One region of the Streptococcus sp. IsoGale022 genome, then DNA from elsewhere that is predicted to be linked to it. Evidence: predicted binding sites of a transcription regulator. Region 1 holds the regulator's gene; the other holds the start of a gene.
What was found. The regulator Rex, encoded in region 1, represses fermentation and respiration genes when NADH is low (regulators of the CRP and FNR family bind a similar motif). The targets are predictions, from matches to a motif close to TTGTGAANTANTTCACAA.

Region 1 (8,492 bases):
ATTTAGATAATGCTGCTACAACTGCTTTGTCGTCCGCTGCAATCCAAGCAATGACCAAGACTATGACCGTCTTTGGAAATCCTTCCAGTACGCACAGCCATGGCCGAGAAGCTAGTAAACTGCTCAGACAAGCGCGTGAGGATATTGCTCATGCCCTGCATACTCAAAGCAATAAGATTCTTTTTACTTCAGGCGGCACTGAAAGCAATAATACTGCTATCAAAGGCTATGCCCTTCGTCACCAGAACCGAGGGAAGCATATTGTCACCACCGCTATTGAGCACCATGCTGTCTTAGAAGTGGTAGAGTACTTAGTAGACAAATTCGACTTCGAAGCTACTTTTGTTCAGCCAGTGGATGGTCAGATTCGAGCGGAGGATATTAAGAAGGCACTTAGACCTGACACTATTCTTGTATCTGTCATGGCAGTTAATAACGAAACTGGTGCTATCCTTCCCATTAAGGAAATTGGTAAATTACTGCAAGAACATCCTGCTGCTTTTCACGTTGATGCTGTCCAAGCAATTGGTAAATTTCCCATCTCCCCTGACGAGCTAGGGATTGACTTTCTATCTGCTTCAGCTCATAAGTTTCACGGTCCCAAAGGCGTTGGCTTCCTTTATGCCAAGAAGATGGATTTTGACAATTTCATGCACGGTGGTGATCAGGAAGAAAAACACCGGGCCGGAACTGAAAATCTAATCTCTATCACAGCCATGGCGGCGGCTCTGTCAGAAAGCATGGAACATCTAAAAGAAAATCTAGAGCGTGCACAAGACTTAAAAGACAACTTACTTGCTGACTTATCGGACATTGACTTTTACTTAAATGAAAGTCAACCAAGCTTGCCATATGTCATCAATTTGGGATTTCCCAATCAAAAAAATGACCTGCTTCTGCTTCAAATGGATTTAAATGGCTTTTCCATTTCAACAGGCTCAGCCTGCACAGCCGGAGCTATACAACCCAGTCATGTCTTGCAGGCTATGTATGGCAGGGATTCCAATCGCTTGTATGAGTCCATTCGGATCAGCACTTCGGACCAAACGACTTTGCAAGAGATTCAATCATTTACAAAGAAATTAAAAGAAATTTTAGGAGGATAAGATGGCCTTTCAAACATCTGTTAGCTTAGCAAACTGTGAATATACCTATTCACTTCACCCAAATGTCAAGAAATTCACCTTGCGCGACAATACATTCGCTGAAAGCAAGGTTGGCAACTATGAACTCTCTCGTCTGCTGGAATCTGTACCCAATAGCGGAAATGGCTTTCTGCTGAAAATCATCGTCAATAAAGATTTGAATGGCTTCAAAATCAACATCACTGACAAATCAGGCCTGCGCTTGGTCAATATTTTCAAATCAGAAGATCATCACATTATCCAACAAAAATTTTATTTCTTGATGGATAGCTTGGTTGAAAGAAATATTTTTGAAAAGACACCACAATAAGCAAGATTCTCGTAATTTTGCTTTTTTGGTTTTGACTCTTCAAAATTTAAACGAGCTTGACCTCTACTTGGAACGCTTGAAAATATCAAATGACTAATCGAACCAAAAGAAAGGATTAACCATGGTTGAACTGACCTATTTGGACTCATATAAGGTAAAACGAACACTCACCTATGAAGACTTCGACGAATTTCTTCTAGCCTTCTCTGGCTGCGTCACGGTTCCTGACTCGCTCAAGGTGCTTACTGTTACTTATAAGGGACACCAGCTGCCTTTTACAGGGCTAATTGGGGACTTGTACCGCCAAATGTACCAGTTAGACCTACGTCCCTATCAGGACTAAGTTTTTCACCCCTACCATTCCCAGCGATTACTGATTTTCTTTTTTATAAATCAAACATCCTTAATTAGTTGATTTTTTCACAAACTTCCTATAAAATAGAATTAGAAAGGTTGTGATTTTGTGAAAACTGAAAAAAATACTACAATTCCTCGAGCAACAGCTAAGAGACTGTCGCTCTACTATCGTATTTTTAAACGGTTTAATGCTGAGAAGATTGAGAAAGCCAACTCCAAGCAAATCGCTGAAGCCATTGGTATTGACTCTGCTACTGTCAGACGAGATTTTTCTTATTTCGGTGAACTTGGCCGCAGAGGATTTGGTTATGATGTCAAGAAATTAATGAACTTTTTTGCTGACCTCTTGAATGACAATGCTATCACCAATGTCATGATTGTTGGTGTTGGTAATATGGGGCGGGCTCTACTGCACTATCGTTTTCATGAGCGCAATAAAATGAAGGTTGTAATGGCTTTTGACACAGATGACCATCCAGAAGTTGGCAGCACAACCAACGATGGGATTCCTATCTATGGAATTTCCCAAACCAAAGAAAAAATACAGTCAGGAAATGTGCAAACTGCCATCCTAACTGTACCTAGCATAAAAGCCCAAGAAGTCGCATCTATCTTAGTTCAGGCTGGTGTAAAGGGTATTCTCTGCTTCTCACCAGTGAACCTATCCCTGCCTAAGGACGTGGTCGTTCAGTATGTTGACCTGACTAGCGAACTGCAGACTCTGCTCTACTTCATGAGAAAAAATGATTATTAATTTGAAAGAGGTATTAAACACTCTATGAGTAAACCTATTATTGGAATAACCGGAAATGAAAGAGAAATCCCAGACGATCACTTCATCCATATGAGCTATACAGCGACAGGATTCGTTGAGGGAGTTAAAGAAGTTGGCGGAATTCCAATGATTTTGCCAATCGGTGATGAAGAAATGGCTAAACAGTATGTTTCCATTGTCAATAAATTAATCATCACAGGCGGTCAGAATGTATGTCCCCAGTTCTATGGAGAAGAAAAAGTCATTGACAGCGATGATTATCTACTCAAACGGGACATTTTTGAATTAGCTTTAATCAAGGAAGCCCGTCGTCAAAATAAACCAATCTTCACCGTCTGCCGCGGAACTCAACTTTATAATGTCGCCCTAGGCGGTACTCTTCATCAAGACATTGAAGATCATTGGCAAGATAGCTCTGCTGAGTACACAACTCAAAGCATGGTGACCAAGAACGGCTCCATTCTGCATGAAATCTATGGCCCTGCATCTGAAATCAACTCCTTCCACCACCAAAGTATCAAGGATTTAGCTGCTGGCCTAGAAGTCATCGCCTATGATCCGCGAGATAAAATTATTGAAGCCATCACTTCTACTGACGGCAGTCCTTTCCTTGGCGTCCAATGGCACCCAGAGTTCTTGTTTGGCTCCAGAGAAGGAGACTTAGCTCTGTTTGATTATGTTGTCAATATTCTTTAAAATCCTCTATTCCTAGAAAAACTTCTGTTCTACACGAATAGAAGTTTTTTATATTCACGTAAATCAAATTATATCATATCTGCCTCTTCTCGGTAGCTATAGTAGTTAGACTTGGACACAATTAAATGATCTAAAAGAACCAAGCCCATCATCTCACACGCTTCTTTCATATGCTGGGTCACCTCATCGTCGTTTCTGCTAGGAACGACTGAGCCTGATGGATGATTGTGTACCAGTATGATAGATGTCGCTAGGTGCTTGAGAGCATAGTGGAGAATTTCTCTTGGCTCAGCAATACTTCTGCTTACAGTCCCCATGAAAATAGTCTGCTGGTGCAAGATTTGATTTTGACTATTAAGATAAATAGCAACCAAGCACTCCTGCCTCATGTCTCCTAGCTCTTGCTGCATCTTCTGAGCTAATTTTTGACTGCCCATAATCTGCTCTTTCTGAAGAACCTCTGCTCGGTTAATCCGACGCCCTAATTCGATAATGGCCTGCAGCTCCACAGCCTTAATCGGACCGATTCCAGAAATAGTCTGCAATTCCTGCAAAGTTAAATACTTAAGATCGTTCAGACTGGAAATAGATGATAAAATTCTTTGAGAAACTTGAAAAACAGTTTCTTTTTTATTGCCTGTCCTGAGAAAGATTGATAGGAGCTCCTGGTTACTGAGTTTTTCAGCCCCTTCTCTCATCAAACGCTCCCGTGGCATCATGCTAATATCATCTTGAAATGAAATGCTATACATAGAAACCTCCTTATCTTATAATTCGGAAAAAGAGTCAGAATCAGCAAGAATTGATATAAAAAATCTTTCGCCTAAAACAAAATTTAGATAAAAAAACTCCAAAAGTTAGAGTTCTTCCTAACCTTTGGAGTGAAATTTTTTTAGTTTTTTGTCTTTAAATCTGCATTTGGTTATAAGACTTACTGAAAGATTCAAGAACTTCCTTAGGAGCCTTATCATACTCGACAGAACCTTCTAATGTTCCCTTGACAATAGTCCGGTTGGTTGCCGCGGCATCCTCACAAGTAACTAAAGTAATCTCTGTAACACCTTCTGTATCCTCAATCAGATCCGTTCGATCCGGAGTTACTGTTTCAACACTGGTGATTACATAAGTATAGACTTGCTCTTTATCGGTGATATAAATCTTCATACCAGCCTTAGCACGGTCCAGTGGGGAAAAGAGCATGTTACTAGCCCCTGTGATGCCAAAGACATGGTGGCTAGCCAAGGCATAATTTCCCTGCCCCATCTGCTGGGTCTCTTTCATCGTACCAGCACCATAATACAATCCAGCATTATCCAGTCCTTTGAAGATCGGCAAGTTCATGGATACTTCTGGAATAGAGATGCCTCCGATAACAGGCAGTTGCTGCGCTTTCCACTGAGCATTGATGACCGCTTCTGTAGAAAGCGACTCTACCTTATTAAAATCAAAGCTAGTCTCAGCATTTTTATTTTTATTTATAGAGTCTTTGGAAACCTTGCTAACCTGATATTGGTTGGTATGCCAAACCATAATCATGTTTCGGATTTGCGCATTAAAGATTAAGCCAAGAGCCACAATAATTAATAATGTCGCAACAATATTGATAAAAATATTTCTTTTGCTTTTTTGTTTTCTTTTTCGACTTCTTTTTCCTTGTGCCATATAGAGGTCCTCTTTTACGATTCGTTTTCTTCCTCTGCTACATCTTCTTTATCGTCTGCTTCGACGCTTGTAAAGGTGACAATCTGAGCATTTTGGTCCAGACGCATGACCTTAACTCCCATGGTTGAGCGACCGGTCTGAGAAATATTAGCCACACTGGTCCGAATGATGACACCAGTATTAGTGATAATCATCAAATCTTCTTCGCCAGTCACTGTCATCAGACCAGCAAGAGGCCCGTTCTTATCAGTGATATTGGCTGTTTTAATCCCTTTACCACCACGGCCCTTGGTTGGATACTCGCTGGCAAGAGTACGCTTACCATAGCCTTTTTCGGTAATGACAAGCACTTCGTCTCCCTCAGCAATCACACCCGCTCCAACAACCTGATCGCCCTCTCGAAGATTAACTCCGCGGACACCAGTCGCTATACGACTCATGCTCCGAACAGCTGTCTCATTAAAGCGGACAGAATAACCAAACTTAGTACCAATGATAACGTCTGCAGCGCCGTCCGTCAGAAAGACATTGATTAACTCGTCTTCGTCTTTCAAATTCAAAGCCTTAAGGCCGTTCTGACGAATATTAGCAAATTCCGTTACACTGGTCCGTTTTACTACCCCATGACGGGTAGTAAAGAAGAGATAGGAATCATCACTTCGGTCTTGCTGAACATTAATAATAGTCTGAATAGTCTCTCCTTCATCCAGCTTCAAGAGATTGACCACTGGCAAGCCCTTGGCTGTCCGACCGTACTCAGGAATTTCATATCCTTTGAGACGATAAACTCGGCCTTTATTGGTAAAGAAGAGCAGTCTATCGTGAGTACTCGTTGAAACCAGCTCTTTGACGAAGTCATCGTCTTTGACACCAGTTCCTTGAACACCGCGGCCACCACGTTTCTGAGCAGTGAATTCAGCCTGATTCAGACGTTTGATATAACCTTTATTAGACAAGGTAATCAAAACATCCGCTTCCTCAATCAAATCTTCATCTTCAAGAGAAAGGACTTCTCCCACCATCAGTTCAGTTCGGCGATCATCCGCAAATTTACGTTTGACCTCGTCTAACTCTTCCTTGATAATAGCGATAACTCGCTCTGGCTTAGCCAAAATATCAGCCAAGTCTGCTATCAAGGCAATCAGCTCGTCGTACTCTGACTGAATCTTATCACGTTCCAAACCAGTCAGACGACGCAGACGCATATCAAGGATAGCCTGACTCTGGCGCTCAGACAGCTCAAACTTAGCCATCAATTCAGCCTGAGCTTCTGCGTCCGTCTCGCTATTACGGATAATGCGAATCACTTCATCAATGTGATCCAGCGCAATCAGCAAACCAGCCAAGATGTGAGCTCGAGCTTCCGCCTTTTCTTTATCAAAAGCCGTCCGTCGAGTCACTACTTCTTTTTGGTGCTCAATGTAAGCCAACAAAATCTCACGTAGAGACAGAATCTTCGGAACACCATTTTGAATAGCCAGCATATTGAAGCTGAAATTGGTCTGCATCTGAGTCAGCTTGAAAAGGTTATTTAGAATGACATGTGCAGAGGCATCACGACGAACCTCAATGACAAAACGGACCCCTTCACGGTTGGACTCATCACGAACAGCTGTGATACCGTCAATGCGTTTTTCCTGCACCAGACGAACAATATGCTCATGGACTTTAGTCTTATTAACCATGTAAGGAAACTCGGTTACGACAATTCGCTCACGACCATTTTTCATCTCTTCGATTTCAGTGCGAGAACGAAGAACAATCGAACCTTTCCCTGTTTCATAAGCCCGATGAATACCGGACTTGCCCATAACTAGTGCACCTGTCGGAAAATCTGGTCCAGGCAGGACTTCCATGATGTCGCGAGTTGTTGCTTCCGGATTGTCCATAACAAGCTTAACTGCATCAATAGACTCACCAAGATTATGTGGTGGGATATTGGTCGCCATCCCAACCGCAATCCCTGTCGCACCATTTACAAGTAAGTTAGGGAAGCGAGCAGGAAGAACTACAGGCTCTCTCTCACTGGCATCATAGTTGTCAATATAATCAACAGTATTTTTATTAATATCACGAAGCATCTCAAGAGCAATCTTACTCATACGTGCTTCTGTATAACGCTGGGCAGCGGCTCCGTCTCCGTCCATAGAACCAAAGTTCCCATGACCGTCTACTAGCATATAGCGATAGCTCCACCATTGAGCCATCCGCACCATCGCTTCATAAATAGAGGAGTCATCATGCGGGTGATACTTACCCATGACATCCCCTGTGATACGAGCTGATTTCTTGTGAGGCTTATCAGGCGTCACGCCCAGCTCATTCATACCATAGAGAATCCGACGGTGAACTGGCTTGAGACCATCACGAACATCTGGAAGTGCCCGAGCCACGATAACACTCATTGCGTAATCGATGAAACTAGTCTTCATTTCACTAGTCAGATTAACATTTACTAAGTTTCTGTCTTGCATTAAAAAATGCCTTTCTTTCATATTAAACTATCCTATATTATACCACATTTTCTTTAATTTTTCAGTATTTTGAACCGTTTGTAAAAACGTTTACATCGCTAGATACACAGGTTGACCGTGACAAAATATGCCAAAAGTGGTAGAATGAATGTGTATGGGAAATCTTTCCTAAAAAAATAAGGAGATGTTTAGAAATGACTGCTACTAAACAACATAAAAAAGTCATCCTTGTCGGTGACGGTGCTGTAGGTTCATCTTACGCATTTGCTCTTGTAACCCAAGGTATTGCTCAAGAACTTGGTATCATTGAAATTCCTCAATTATTTGAAAAAGCTGTCGGTGATGCTGAAGACCTTAGTCATGCCCTTGCTTTCACTTCACCTAAGAAAATCTACGCAGCTACTTATGCAGACTGTGCGGATGCAGACCTCGTTGTTATCACTGCAGGTGCACCTCAAAAACCAGGCGAAACTCGTCTTGACCTTGTTGGTAAAAACTTGGCTATCAACAAATCTATCGTTACTCAAGTCGTTGAATCAGGCTTTAACGGTATCTTCCTCGTTGCTGCTAACCCAGTGGACGTTTTGACATACTCAACTTGGAAATTCTCTGGTTTCCCTAAAGAGCGCGTTATCGGTTCAGGTACTTCACTTGACTCAGCTCGCTTCCGTCAAGCTCTTGCTGAAAAGATTGGTATCGATGCTCGTTCTGTCCATGCCTACATCATGGGTGAGCACGGTGACTCAGAGTTTGCCGTTTGGTCACATGCTAACGTTGCAGGTGTGAAATTGGAACAATGGTTGCAAGCTAACCGTCACTTGAACGAACAAGACTTGGTTGATCTTTTCATCTCCGTTCGTGATGCAGCATATTCAATCATCAACAAAAAAGGCGCAACTTACTACGGTATCGCGGTTGCTTTGGCTCGTATTACAAAAGCTATCCTTGACGATGAAAATGCTGTATTGCCATTGTCAGTCTTCCAAGAAGGCCAATATGGCGTTGAAAATGTCTTCATTGGTCAGCCTGCTATCGTTGGTGCTCACGGTATCGTACGTCCAGTAAACATCCCT
Region 2 (8,492 bases), on a different contig from region 1:
CGCAATTAGCCTATCTAGAAGAAAAGGCTAAAGCAAGTCTGCAGGTCCCAGTCGCAGTCATTAGTGATGAAGATTTCGAGTTGATGAGAGGCGAAGAAGTGCTTCGTCAGGCTGAAGTATTGATGGACTAGGCTTATGGTAGGACAAGACAAAGGCTCAAGCCAAGAACTGATGCGACTGATTATCAAGAGTAGTAAAGTGACTGCGCAAGTCATGCAGAGTTTGGAGTTGGCTCAGTCAGGTCAGAAGGAAGAAGCAAATGCTGAGTTGGAACAAGCGAGAAAACTCAGCGTGGAGGCTCACAACTTACAGACCAGCCTTATCCAGTCTGAACTGAGTGGTCAAGCCAATCCTCCAAGTCTGCTAGCGGTCCATGCTCAGGACCATTTTATGAATAGCCATTTATTACTCGAATTAGCCGCCGTATTTCTCAATCAAATAGAAGAAATCGAAGATTTAAAAGCAAGAATTGCAAAACTGGAACAGGTAGGTGAGTAGCATGGATCATCCTGTCATATTAGAAATGAAGGGCATTGTTAAAAGCTTCGGTCCAGTCCGAGCCTTAAAAGGGGTCAATTTTGACTTGCGGGCTGGTGAAGTGCATGCTCTAATGGGTGAAAATGGGGCTGGTAAATCCACTTTGATGAAGGTCTTGACTGGTATCTATGGAGCAAATGAGGGTACTATTCATTACAATCAAGAAGAAGTGGTCTATTCCAAGCCCAAGGAAGCAATGGATGCAGGGATCGTTATCGTTCACCAAGAATTGAATATGATGAACCATCTAACAGTGGCTCAAAATATCTTTATTGGACGGGAAGAAGTTCAAGGCAGCTTCTTTATTAACGATGCATCCAGTATTAAGAAAGCAAAAGAACTCTTTAGTCTCTTAAAACTAGACATTAACCCAACTGAAAAAGTAGGAAATCTGACGGTTGGGAAACAACAAATGGTCGAAATCGCAAAGGCCCTCTCAATGGATGCCAAAGTGATAGTCTTTGACGAACCGACAGCAGCTCTGACTGAATCGGAAATCAATGAGCTCTTTGTCATCATTGACGACCTGCGTGCAAAAGGTGTCGGTATTATCTACATTTCTCACCGGATGGATGAGATTGCCCGCATCACAGACCGCGTGACTGTTATGCGGGACGGCGAGTATGTAGGCACGGTCAATACCAAAGACACCACCAAGGATGAAATCATCTCGATGATGGTTGGACGGACGATTTATGAAGATCCCAAGGCTGCATCAACAGTAGCAGAAGATGCCCCTGTGGTGCTGGAGGTGAAAAACCTCTGTGCAGGAACGGCCGTTAAAGATGTGAGTTTCAAACTCCATAAGGGTGAAATTCTAGGCTTTTCAGGATTGATGGGAGCCGGTCGGACAGAAGTTGCCCGTTTGCTGTTTGGTGCAGACAAAAAAGAAAACGGTTCCATTATTATAAATGGGAAAGAAGTAAGCATCAATTCTCCCCAGGATGCCATTCGGGAAGGAATTGGTTACTTATCTGAAGACCGCAAGCGCTTTGGCTGTATCGTGGACATGACCATTGCCAACAATACGGTCATAACCAATCTTGATAAGTATATCAAGGCTGGATTGATTGATGATGGTGCTATTGTCAAGGCGAGTGATCAGTTTGTTCAATCTTTACATACCAAGACACCGTCATCCAAACAGCTGGTTCGCAATCTTTCGGGAGGCAACCAGCAGAAAGTGGTCATCGCCAAATGGCTGGAACAAAATAGTGATATTTTAATCTTTGATGAGCCGACACGAGGGATTGATGTCGGTGCCAAAAGTGAAATATACACACTGATGAATGATCTGGTTGCTCAAGGCAAATCCATTATTATGATTTCGTCAGAACTGACAGAAATCTTACGGATGAGCGATCGAATCGTAGTCATGTGTGAAGGTAGAAAAACGGGTGAGCTGGATATTAGCCAAGCAACACAAGAGAGAATCTTGGCGCTAGCGACTGACCGTTAAAAGTGAAAACAGAGGTGTTTACGTATGGAAGAGAAACAATCCTTATGGATGAAATTAGAAAAAACAGTTGGTTTACAAAAGCTGATTGCCTTGATTGCCTTGGTGGTAATCTTTGCCTTCTTTGCCATCTCCAGCGAATCATTTCGTTCGTTTGATACAGTAGTCAGTATCTTAGATGCGTCATATTATATTGGTTTCCTTGCCATTGGGGTCACATTTGTCATCATTACAGGTGGTATTGACCTCTCTATTGGTACGGTGATGATGTGCTCGGCTATTATCGGGGGCGTCCTTCATACCAAGATGGGCTGGCCGCTCTGGCTGTCTTTGCTGGCCATTCTAGTCATTGGAGGATTATTCGGTCTGCTCAATGGAATCATGGTCGCAAAATTCGGTTTGCCGCCTTTTATCGCGACGCTGGGTACGATGATGATTTCCCGAGGTCTGAGTTCCATTGTCTCAAATGTCCAAAGTGTAACCTTCCCTCTTCGTGGAACAGGTGAAGGTTGGTACAAAGATTTATTCCGAACCCAGGGTAATTTCCCGACAGGCTTAATCGTGCTGGTGCTTGTGGCTGTCCTTGCTGCGGTAGTATTGAACAAGACAAAAATTGGCCGCTATATCTTCGCTATTGGCTCCAATAAAGAAGCTACTCGTCTGTCTGGGGTCAATGTTGTCAAATGGGAAGGCATGGCCTATGTCATAGGCGGTCTGTCAGCAGGGCTTGCTGCCGTTGCTTATGCGGCCACCTACTCTACGATTCTGCCAGGTACTGGTAATGGTATGGAGCTGGATGCGATTGCCGGTGTCGTAGTAGGGGGAACTTCTCTAGCTGGCGGTGTCGGATCTGTTATTGGTACCATTATCGGGGTCTTCATCATGTCAGTCCTGAAAATTGGTTTGCCTTATATCGACCTACAGCCCCACTATCAACTCTTTATTACTGGTTTCGTTGTTATCGTCGCTGTTTATTTTGATATTTTCATTCGCAAGAATAAGAAGAAATAAGTACAGCCCTCGCTATCATATTCATGAATTTATAAGATATAATAGGAGTTTTTACCATGAGAAAATCATTTAAATTTGCTACTGCGGCACTTCTTGCTGCTGCTGCAATTGGACTAGTTGCTTGTTCTTCTAAGAAAGACAGTAATAAAGCTACAAACAGCAAGGGTGGGGACTATCGTGTAGAAGTAATTGCCAAAGGATTCCAACACGATTTCTGGAAAGCCGTAAATAAAGGTGCTGAACAAGCAGCAGATGAATTTGGAGCCAAGATTACTTTTGTCGGCCCTCAAAATGAAACCGCTATCGCAGAACAATTGGAACAGTTGAACAATGCCATTAACAAAAATCCAGATGCGATTGCCCTAGCAGCGCTTGATACCGAATCAGAGCTAGATGCCATCAAACAAGCCCAGGCCAAGAACATTCCTTTGATTGGTTTTGACTCAGGAGTTCCAGGTGCACCAGACGGAGCAATCAAAGCAACCGCCTCTACAGATAACCATGCTGCTGGTGCCAATGCAGCAGAACACTTGTTCCCATTGTTAGAAAAGAAATTGGGCGACAAACCGGTTCGTATCGGGGTGGTTTCCCAAGAAGCAAATTCACTTTCTATCACACAACGGACTTCCGGTTTCATTGATAAGATGGTTGAGTTGCTAGAAAAGAAAGGCATCAAAACGGCTGTTGTTGGTCACGATAAATTCAAAAACAATGTCTCTGAATCAGATGCCAAAGCTATCATTGAAGTTCGTGTACCAGCACAAGTAGACGATGCAGCTGGTAAGACAGAAGCATCCACTGTGCTCGAAAAATCAGATACAGTCGCTATTTACGGTTCAAATGAATTTGCAGCTAAAGCTATTATCAACGCAAATGGCAGTTTCAAGGAATCCAAGCTCGGTGCAGACAAGATTTTGGCTGTCGGTTTTGACTCAGGTGCCTTGCAGCAAGATGCCATTCGCAATGGTCTCTTTGTAGGCTCTGTTACGCAAGACCCAATTCAAATCGGCTATCAATCTGTAAAATTAGCTATTGAAGCGGCTCAAGGAAAAGAAGTCAAAGATGTAGACACTGGATCAAAATGGTATGATGCCAAGAACATCGACTCTGATGAAATCAAACCATTGCTTTACCAATAATCAAAATCGTTTGTAAAGATTGGTGTATTGGAGGAGATGAGAATGACATTGATGAAATTACTGGCCATTGACCTAGGTGCTAGTTCAGGTCGTGTCATGCAAGCAATTTACAATGGCCATAGTATCCAGCTATCAGAAGTTCATCGGTTCAAAAACGAGCCGATGAACGTGAATGACGGTCTTTATTGGAATATCCTGCATCTGTTTGGAGAAATCAAGATTGGGATCAAGAAAGCTTCAGCAGATGGGATTCCTATTCGATCCATATCCGTTGATACATGGGGTGTGGACTATGCCTACCTAGACCAAAACGGAGATCTGCTCTACCAGCCGCATTGTTATCGTGACAATCGTATGGGCCAATACGAAGAAACTTTTTATAAGAAAATCAGCAAAAAGGCGCTTTTTGAGGAGACAGGCGTACAGCCTGCCTGCATTAATACTGTTCTGCAACTATTCGCTGATTTGCAGGAAAAGCCCCATTTGGCAAGAGTTGCAGAGCGTGTGCTCTTTATGCCGGATTTGATTAACTATCTTTTGTCAGGTGTTTTATCCAGCGAGTATACCATTGCCAGTAGCAGCGGTTTGCTCAATATCAATTCTCAGACATGGTCTGACAGCGTTTTTGAGACGCTAGGGATTCCTAAAAAGTGGTTTGGTGAGGTGATACAGGGAGGAAAAGTCCTGAGAAGCCTGTCGCCACGGATCACACAAGAGCTGAAAATTGAGCCTTTTGATGTCATTGCTGGGGCTGGTCATGATACAGCGGCAGCTGTTCTGGCTATTCCTTATGCGAGTGAGCAGCCAACAGCCTTTATCTCTTGCGGTACTTGGTCTCTGGTCGGTCTAGAATCTCAGAACCCTGTGACCAGCCAGGAAGCTTTAGAGGCCAATCTGACCAATGAAGGCTGCTTTGACGGACGCTATCGGATTTTGAAGAATACGACAGGTCTCTGGATTATCCAAGAACTGCAGCGGGACTGGCGCTTGCAAGGAGAGGACATCAGCTTTGCTGAAATGGTGAAACTAGCAAGAGACGTCACGAATAATCGCTCTTGGATTAACCCCAATGATGCTATTTTTGCAGCTCCGGGAGACATGGAGGCTAAGGTCAAGGAGCGTTGCCATATGACCAACCAGCCTGTCCCGCAAAGCAAAGGAGAGGTTGTCCGAGTGGTCTTGGAAAGTCTCGCTTTTGCCTACCGTCAAACCGTGGAGCAAATTGAGAGCCTGACCGGTCAAAAAATCGAGCAGATTCACATGGTCGGCGGCGGTATCCAAAACGAACTACTCTGCCAGCTGACAGCTGATGTAAGCCAGAAGTCAGTCCTAACAGGGCCGATTGAAGCCAGCGCTTTGGGAAATATTTTGGCACAGCTTTTGACCTTGGGTGAGATTCAAGATCGGCAGACTGCCCAAAAGCTCATCAAGGATTCAGAAAAGACCAAGCAATACCAAGCTCAAGAAGGCTCAGATTTGGCTCAGTCCTATCAAGAATTTCAAGCAAGTATGAAAGTAGGAAGTTAGATGTTAAAGCATATTCCAACTATTTTAAGTCCAGAATTGGTCAAGTATCTGATGGAGATGGGGCACGGAGATGAAGTGGTCATTGCCGATGCAAACTTCCCTGCCCATAGGATTGGTCAGCGGGTTGTTCGCTGTGACGGTCACGGAGTTCCAGCGCTGCTAGATGCTATCTTGACTGTGCTGCCCTTGGATACCTATAGCGACTACCAAGCAGGTCTTATGCAGGTAGTGCCGGGAGATCCGACCGTACCAGTCATCTGGGATGACTACAAGGCTTTATTAGAAAAGAACTATCCAGGTACAGCCATTAAAGAATTTGAACGCTTTGCTTTCTATGAGCAGGCGGAAAAAGCTTATTTGGTCATCCAAACGGGCGAGGGAGCTCTGTACGGCAACATCATTTTGAAAAAAAGGTGTCATTGCCAGCTAATGAAAAAAACAGGTAAGAGGTGGACAAGGTTGCTTCTGGAAAGGAATGCCCTTGTTCCTCATCCTTATCTGGGAATTTCTTTGCTTTTTTTATCAATCGACTTGTTAAAAAAATCACAAAAATCTTGCAAAAAGCAAAATTTTGCAGTATTATTATATTAACAATATAATTCAAAAGGAGAAATTATATGTCTACATTTTACGTACCCGCTGTCAATCTTATTGGCAAAGGTGTTGTCAAGGAAGTTGGCCCTTATGTTAAGGAGCTGGGTTATAGCAAGGCCTTGCTAGTGACGGATAAGTTTATCGAAGGCAGTGATATCCTGCCGCAAATCCTAGCACCACTAGATGCGGAAGGCATCCAGTATGTGGTCTTCAGCGATGTTGAGCCAAACCCGACTTGTAAGAACGTCATGGATGGTGTAGCTGCTCTCAAGGAACACAACTGTGACTTCATCATCAGTGTCGGCGGAGGTTCACCTCAGGATGCGGCTAGCTGTATTTCAGTTATTGCGACAAATGGTGGTAAACCACAAGACTACGAAGGCTTGCACAAGTCTGCTAAGAAAGGTCTGCCGGTAGTGGCAATCAATACTACAGCAGGAACTTCAGCTGAAATTACCATTAACTATGTCATTACAGATGAGGAACGCAAGGTTAAGATGGTTATGGTGGACAAGAATAGCTTGGCCCTGATCTCAGTCAATGACCCTGAACTCATGGTATCTAAACCAGCTGCCCTCACAGCAGCCACAGGTATGGATGCTTTGACTCACGCAGTCGAAGCTCTCGTCACACCAGGAGCCTACGGTGTAACCAAGAAATTATCTATCGGAGCTATTGAACTTATCAAGGAATACCTTCCTCGTGCGGTTGCCAATGGCCATGATATTGAAGCGCGTGAAGGCATGGTGAATGCCATCTTCCTTGGTGGTATGTCCTTTAACAATGCTGGACTAGGTTATGTTCACTCTATGGCTCACCAGCTTGGGGCAGTTTACAATCTGCCGCACGGTGTCTGCTGTGCCATGCTCCTGCCAGTTGTAGAGCGTGAAAATGCTAAACGGGTACCAGAAGCTTTCCGCAATGTTGCCAAAGCTCTTGGTCTGCAAATCGAAGGCAAGACTGATGAAGAATGTGCAGCTTATGCTATTTCTGAAATCGAAAAATTGTCTGAAACGGTTGGCATTCCGAAGAAACTCACTGAACTTGGTATCGAAGAAAAAGACTTTGACTTTGACTACCTATCTAAAAACGCTTTGATTGATGCTTGTGCGCCAGGTAATCCCTTCATGCCGACTCTAGAAGAAACGATTGCTTTATATAGAGAACTCTTCTAAGAACGAAAAAATTCTGCTGAAACAAACAAGGCTCTGCATGACTCTAGCTTGCAGGGCTTTTTTATAGGAATGAAAAGGATCTAAACGAAAATTTTGATTACAACTGTAAATTTATTTTAAAAAATTATGTAAAATCTATTGACAAATAAATTCTATCATGATAAAATTACAACTGTAAACAAAAAAGTTTACGTAAATTTAATCAGAAGGTATGAATACAGCCGGAAGGCAATTATTTTTGGGAGGATTGGAAATTATGTAAAATTATCTTCGTCTGAAAGAGATTTGATTCACTCATAAAAGTAGAGACTGACTCAGTCTTGATTTTTGGAAATCGAATAAGTTATGTAAAATAATAGATTGGAGAAGATCTCCCAAATGAATATTTATAGTAGATAAGGAAAAGATTTCTTATCTGAAATTTTGGCAAAAATAAAAATTATGTAAAGCGAAAAATGAAGAAAAGTGAGGCAATGCTATGAACAACAACTACAACAATTTTAACAATATGGACGACCTTTTCAACCAACTCATGGGACGCATGGGCGGCTACAACAGCGAACACCGGCGCTACTTGATTAATGGTAGAGAGGTCACACCGGAAGAGTTTGCTCAGTACCGGGCTACTGGCAAGCTCCCCGGTCAAGGAGCAGGGGAGCAGACTAGCCAGACTGCTGCTCAAGGACCTAAGCAGGATGGTATCCTGGCTAAGCTAGGTCGCAATCTGACTCAGGAAGCTCGTGATGGTAAGTTAGATCCAGTCATTGGGCGCAATAAGGAAATCCAAGAAACTGCTGAAATCCTTTCCCGCCGGACTAAGAATAATCCGGTTCTGGTCGGAGATGCTGGAGTTGGTAAGACAGCTGTCGTAGAAGGATTGGCACAGGCTATCGTCAACGGTGATGTGCCAGCGGCCATCAAGAACAAGGAAATTATCTCTGTTGATATTTCCGGTCTGGAAGCTGGTACTCAATATCGCGGTAGCTTTGAAGAAAATATCCAAAACTTAGTCAATGAAGTCAAGGAAGCCGGCAACATTATACTCTTCTTTGA

Region 2: the regulator Rex is predicted to act here: its motif matches at 6,202-6,219, upstream of RG608_RS08525 (iron-containing alcohol dehydrogenase).

The regions. Positions count from the first base shown of each region.
Region 1 covers NZ_JAKZJI010000001.1:130-8,621, reverse strand. The annotation lists gene RG608_RS00045 (cysteine desulfurase family protein) at 1-1,106, shown strand, start outside; gene RG608_RS00040 (DUF1831 domain-containing protein) at 1,108-1,455, shown strand; gene RG608_RS00035 (DUF4649 family protein) at 1,577-1,798, shown strand; gene RG608_RS00030 (redox-sensing transcriptional repressor Rex) at 1,919-2,566, shown strand; gene RG608_RS00025 (gamma-glutamyl-gamma-aminobutyrate hydrolase family protein) at 2,591-3,283, shown strand; gene radC (DNA repair protein RadC) at 3,352-4,035, opposite strand; gene RG608_RS00015 (class A sortase) at 4,190-4,945, opposite strand; gene gyrA (DNA gyrase subunit A) at 4,960-7,419, opposite strand; gene RG608_RS00005 (L-lactate dehydrogenase) at 7,614-8,492, shown strand, end outside.
Region 2 covers NZ_JAKZJI010000015.1:54,087-62,578, forward strand. The annotation lists gene RG608_RS08490 (PTS sugar transporter subunit IIB) at 1-131, shown strand, start outside; gene RG608_RS08495 (PTS lactose/cellobiose transporter subunit IIA) at 136-498, shown strand; gene RG608_RS08500 (sugar ABC transporter ATP-binding protein) at 500-1,996, shown strand; gene RG608_RS08505 (ABC transporter permease) at 2,021-3,004, shown strand; gene RG608_RS08510 (ABC transporter substrate-binding protein) at 3,061-4,143, shown strand; gene RG608_RS08515 (rhamnulokinase family protein) at 4,186-5,670, shown strand; partial or broken gene RG608_RS08520 (RbsD/FucU family protein) at 5,671-6,081, shown strand; gene RG608_RS08525 (iron-containing alcohol dehydrogenase) at 6,288-7,439, shown strand; gene RG608_RS08530 (ATP-dependent Clp protease ATP-binding subunit) at 7,918-8,492, shown strand, end outside.